2 regions of the Aliivibrio fischeri ATCC 7744 genome follow, and region 2 is predicted to be linked to the other one. Evidence: predicted binding sites of a transcription regulator. Region 2 holds the regulator's gene; the other holds the start of a gene.
What was found. Region 2 encodes MetJ, which represses methionine synthesis genes. Its sites were predicted from a motif close to TTAGACNTNTANANGTCTAA; they were not measured.

Region 1 (3,219 bases), 740 kb from region 2:
TCTTCAACCGCTTCACGCAGATCTTCTGGTACGTTATCATATATTTCCAGCTGCCCCGCATTTACGATGCCCATATCCATACCATTTTTAAAACAGTGATATAAAAATACGGCATGGATAGCTTCACGAACGTAGTTATTTCCACGGAAAGAAAAAGAGACGTTAGAAACACCACCTGAAATCATTGCATGAGGAAGCGTTCGCTTTATATCACCAACGGCTTCAATAAAGTCTACTGCATAGTTATTATGTTCATCGATACCTGTAGCAACCGCAAAAATATTAGGGTCAAAAATAATATCTTCAGGTGGGAAGCCAACTTCATCAACTAAAATATTGTAGGCATTGGTACAAATTTCAATTTTACGCTCCCGAGTGTCCGCTTGGCCAACTTCATCAAAAGCCATAACGATCACTGCAGCACCATAACGACGTATTAACTTGGCTTGATGTACAAACTTTTCTTTGCCTTCCTTTAAAGAGATTGAATTAACTATCCCCTTACCTTGAATACACTTTAATCCAGCTTCAATTACTTCCCATTTAGAAGAATCAACCATCACTGGTACTTTAGATATTTCAGGTTCTGATGCACAAAGATTTAAAAAACGAACCATACATGCTTCAGCATCAAGCATGCCTTCATCCATGTTGATATCGATAATTTGAGCACCGTTTTCAACTTGCTCTTGAGCAACACTTAGTGCTTCGTCATAAAGCTCTTCTTTAATTAAGCGTTTAAAACGTGCAGATCCAGTAACATTTGTACGTTCACCAACATTAATAAACAAAGAATCTTTTTCTATTGTTAAAGGCTCTAATCCGGAAAGACGACAAGCTACGGGTAATTCAGGTAATTGTCGAGGTTTCACACCTTCAACAACTAAAGCCATTTGACGAATATGTTCAGGAGTGGTGCCACAACACCCACCAATAAGATTTAAAAATCCGCTGCTTGCCCATTCCGCAACATGCTCAGCCATATCTTCGGGAGATAAATCATACTCACCAAATGCATTAGGCAAACCAGCGTTTGGGTGCGCAGAAACATAACATTCAGAAATACGTGAAAGCTCGCTTACATATTCACGTAATTCATCAGGACCAAGTGCACAGTTAAGACCAAAAGAAATAGGTTTTACATGTCTTAATGCATTATAAAAAGCTTCTGTTGTTTGCCCCGATAATGTTCTTCCTGATGCATCGGTAATGGTCCCTGAAATCATAACAGGCAAAGTAATACCAAGCTCTTCAAAAACAGATTCAACAGCAAAAGAACACGCTTTAGCATTTAATGTATCAAATATAGTTTCGATGAGGATAAGATCTGAACCACCTCTAATAAGTGCTCGAGTTGACTCTGAATAAGCTTCGACTAATTCATCAAACGATACATTACGAAAGCCAGGGTCATTTACGTCTGGAGAAATAGAACAAGTTCGATTTGTTGGTCCAAGCACTCCTGCTACATAGCGAGGTTTGTTTGGTGTTTTTTCTGTCCATTTATCTGCAACTTCACGAGCAAGCTTTGCTGCTTCAAAGTTAATCTCTTCACTAAGGCTTTCCATATCATAATCAGCCATAGCAATAGTTGTTGCATTAAAGGTATTAGTTTCAAGGATATCAGCACCAGCTTCTAAATAGGCTTCGTGTATATCTCTTATAATTTGTGGTTGTGAAAGAACTAATAAATCATTGTTACCTTTAAGATCACAATGCCATTGATTAAAGCGTCCCCCTCTATAATCTTTCTCTTCAAACTTATAACCTTGAATCATGGTGCCCATACCACCATCAATCAATAAAATTCGCTCTGAAAGTTGCTTTTCTATTTGTACTTTTATATTGCTTCCTGCCACGGTACAACCTCATCCATAATACGTTTCTGTTACAATCCTATCACACATTTTATAGAAATCTAGACGTCTAAAAGCATTTTTATTTCACCAAAACGAAAATAAAATTTGATATTTATCAAATAGAGCGGAAAATGATATAAATCACATTTTGTTACATTAAATAGAATCTAGAGGTTAAGCAATGTCCGTATATAACACACTCTGCTTTCTCGCAGCAGCTGCAATGTTAATCGCATTTTTCAATAGTAAAATAGGAAAAATGCAAACAACGATTGCAATTACTGCCGGATCCATGATGCTTTCATTAGGCATCATCATTGCTGGTCAAAATGACTGGTTTAACCTTAGAGAAGTTGCTACAGAAACATTAACCGACATTAACTTTGAAGATTTTTTATTAAAAGGTATTTTAGGTTTTCTTCTTTTTGCTGGTGGTTTAGGTATTAAATTACAAAATTTAAAAGATCAGAAATGGGAAATAACGGTTCTTGCCTTGGGAGCTACGTTATTTTCAACATTCTTTATCGGCTTTGTTTTATGGGCAATTTGTAATGTTATCGGCGTTAATTTAGAACTTATTTACTGCTTACTATTTGGTGCATTAATATCACCAACTGACCCAATAGCCGTTCTTGCTATCGTTAAAAAGATGAATGCTCCGCAACGAATCTCAACTCAAATTGAAGGCGAATCATTATTCAACGATGGCTTTGGCCTTGTTATCTTTGTAACCCTCTTTACCATTGCTTTCGGTCATGAAACACCGACAGTAGGAAGTGTAACTGCATTATTCTTCCAAGAAGCCATTGGTGGGATCGCCTATGGATTTATTCTTGGGCTAGTTTTCCATTATCTAATAAGTTCAACCAATGACCATTCAATGGAGCTACTATTAACCATTGGTATACCAACCGCTGGTTATGCTCTAGCAGAAGTACTTCATGTTTCAGGTCCGCTAGCAATGGTTGTCTCTGGTATTATGATAGGAAACTGGACTCGATTTATTGGGTTTTCAAAAGAAAGTGAAGATCATTTAGATCACTTCTGGGAACTTGTCGACGAATTCCTCAATGGCGTACTATTCCTATTAATTGGTATGTCTATGCTTTTATTCCAATTCCATCAAGAAGATTGGATATTAATGGCAATTTCTATTCCTTTAGTTTTAACAAGCCGTTATTTAAGTGTATTTATCTCATACATTGGCTTTAATCGATTTAGAACTTACAACCCATTATCAGTACGTATTTTAACTTGGGGCGGCTTAAGAGGCGGTTTAGCATTAGCAATGGCGCTAGCTATACCTGCTGGAATTATGGTTATCCCCGAAAAGAATATAGATGTTAGAGAAATCATTCTT
Region 2 (3,219 bases):
TTGTCATTTGGATTAGCAATATCACCACGTTGAAGTAAGTCACCAAAGCGAACAACATCGTGATTTCCTAGCATTAAATTCGGTACAGCATGAGGAGGGTAAAGCTCGTGCATTTGCATACCTTGATTAAGCCAATCCCCTCCTTTATGTCCTACGCCACTTTCATTAACTGCAAAGGTTTCAGCAATGCGAAAACGCAGAGGAAAGTCAAAAGCTGAGCAAAGAGCAGGATTTTGTTCGCTGCCATAACCTGTTTCAGTTATGTAGTTTTCGTTATTCCAGATCTCGGCAACCATATAGCCGAGTGGATTTACTTGTTCACCTTTATTATTGGTATAAAAGGTTTCTTTTGATGCGGCGTCAACGGCTTTACGAATGTTCGTCCAAGATTGTGTTGGCACTTGGTAGGCTTGGTCTAATCGCCAGCCGTCGATTTTTAATTCTTTAATCCAGTAGGTTGCGACTTCTTTATAAAAAGCTTCGCTTTCAGGGTAGTTAACAGGATTGTGCTCTCCTGCTGGAAGTAACCCTGTTGGCGATGGCTTAATCAGTCCTTTTTTATGGTGGCCAAATACGCCATCAAATAATACGTAAATACCACGCTTGTGAGCCTCTTCAACCAGTTCTTTGGCTTTTTCTAATGTGCCAAAGCGTGGATCTATTTTAAAAAAGTCAGTAGCAAAATATCCGGTAGCATCGAGTTTATCAGCCCAATGGTCTTGATTATCTAGAGGGGCAGATTCAAAGACAGGAGTCATCCAAATGGCATTCATACCAAGCGATTGAATGTAATCTAATGAATCAATAATTCCTTGTAAGTCGCCATTATGATGACTTGGGCCATAGCCAGTGCCATGTCCGATTGTGTTATCACCATCGACAAAGCTTTCGACCATGATTTGGTAAATTCGTAAGTTATCGCTTTGTGCCGTCATTTGCGGATCACACTGATAAGCTAAGGAAGAGAGGTCATTATTAGATGTTGAGCTACATGCGCTCAAAAGTGAGGTAATAGCGAGGGCTATTGTTGTTTTTGCGATCTGTTTTTTCACAGTAAGTCCTTTATATTTATAAGTAGGGCACTGTGATTATTTATTAGCCAAGAGGGAATGTAATCCTCCTAATTTTATTAAAAGAAGGAGGAGACAAAAGGAGGAGGAATAAAACGTATTTACTCTTCGTCAAACGCTTCGAATTCGATCCCCATTGCCGTCATTAATGCTTTTGCTTCAGCTGGAATATCATCTGGACGATCTTTACGTAGATCTTCATCTGTTGGTAAAGGCTGGCCAGTGTATGCGTGGAGGAATGCTTCACACAATAATTCACTGTTTGTCGCATGACGTAGGTTGCTTACTTGGCGACGAGTACGCTCGTCAGTAAGGATTTGAAGTACCTTTGTTGGAATAGAAACAGTAATTTTTTTTACTTGTTCGCTTTTTTTACCATGTTCGGCATAAGGACTTAAATAGTCACCATTCCAATCAGCCATTGTTCACCTTCGTTCAGAATTATTGATGTATATAAGTAGAATAGGCGATTTTAGCGATATTTACCGCTAAAAGTAAAGACATATAGACGTCTAGAAGTGTTGACGTCTCATTTTGTGGTGGTAAAGTAGACTATATACTTATGGATTAGCGTATATCAGTCATATTAATTATATGAGCGGGAAATTGCGAAGGAAAATTATCTATTATTAGAAATAAATTTCGGTAATTAATTTTATGTAATTATGAAATTTAAGACATGAAGATAAAGACATTCCCTTGTAAGCCTGTTTAGATAGTTTATATCGTTGGTATTACATTACTGCACCGCAGTTTGGAAGGGAAATTATGAGCGAAAGAAAACCTGCAACTATTGCTGTTCGTACCGGCATTGAAACAGACTCACAACATAACGCTGTTGTGCCACCTATCTACTTATCAACTAACTATAGTTTCCCAGAATTTGGGGATGTGCCTAAGTATGATTATGCTCGTTCTGGAAATCCAACTCGAACTCAATTAGAAACCACTCTTTCAGATTTAGAAGGTGGTGCAGGTGCAGTAGTAACTAACTGTGGAACATCCGCTCTTAATTTAATGGTATCGGCACTGCTTGGTCCTGACGATTTAATTGTTGCTCCCCATGATTGTTATGGAGGAACTTATCGATTGTTTAATACCCGTGCAAATAAAGGAGATTTTCAAACTTTATTTGTAGACCAATCTAATACTGAAGCTTTAGATGCTGCAATTGCTAAAAAGCCAAAATTAATCTTACTTGAAACCCCTTCAAATCCATTAGTACGTGTGGTGGATATTGCTGAAATTTGCCAAAAAGCGGCTCAAGTTGGTGCGTTAGTCGCAGTAGACAACACTTTCCTTTCACCTGTACTACAGCAGCCTCTCTCTTTAGGGGCGGATTTTGTTATTCACTCTACGACTAAATATATTAACGGACATTCTGATGTTGTTGGTGGTGTACTTATCGCTAAAACAAAAGATCATGCGGATGAGCTTGCATGGTGGGGGAACTGTATTGGAGCTACTGGTACTGCATTTGATAGCTACTTAACACTGCGTGGTATTCGAACATTGGGTGCACGTATGCGTGTGCATGAAGAAAATGCAATGGAAGTTCTCAAATGTCTTCAAGAACAGTCATTAGTAGGTACGATTTACCACCCAAGTTTACCTGATCATCCCGGTCATGAAATTGCAAAGCGTCAACAAGCAGGCTTTGGTGCTATGCTCAGTTTTGAACTAAATGGTTCACTTGAGCAATTGAAAGTATTCGTTAAAGAATTGAAATACTTCTCTTTAGCCGAGTCTTTAGGTGGTGTTGAAAGTTTGATTGCGCATCCAGGAACTATGACACATAGAGCGATGTCTGATGAAGCTCAAGAAGAAGCCGGATTAGCTCCAACATTATTGAGATTATCTGTTGGATTAGAAGATAGCCGAGATCTTATCGCTGATCTTCAACAAGCATTTACGATTGCCGCAGAGGTGAAATAATGACAAAACCTTGTTCTCGTCAATTACACAAATTTGGTGGTAGCAGCTTAGCTGACCCTGAGTGCTACCGCCGAGTTGCCACCATCTTAAAAGAATATTCAAATGAACATGATTTGATTGTTGTTTCTGCTGCAGGTAATACAACAAACCGTATTTTAGAGTGGATAGATAACCTTTCTAAAGATGGGCGTTTAGCTCATAACACATTAGAGTC

Region 1: the regulator MetJ is predicted to act here: its motif matches at 1,911-1,930, upstream of metH (methionine synthase).

The regions. Positions count from the first base shown of each region.
Region 1 covers NZ_CP092712.1:367,480-370,698, reverse strand. The annotation lists gene metH (methionine synthase) at 1-1,859, opposite strand, end outside; gene AVFI_RS01710 (cation:proton antiporter) at 2,041-3,219, shown strand, end outside.
Region 2 covers NZ_CP092712.1:2,600,922-2,604,140, reverse strand. The annotation lists gene AVFI_RS11905 (alpha-amylase family glycosyl hydrolase) at 1-1,052, opposite strand, end outside; gene metJ (met regulon transcriptional regulator MetJ) at 1,172-1,492, opposite strand; gene AVFI_RS11895 (O-succinylhomoserine (thiol)-lyase) at 1,839-3,005, shown strand; gene AVFI_RS11890 (bifunctional aspartate kinase/homoserine dehydrogenase II) at 3,005-3,219, shown strand, end outside.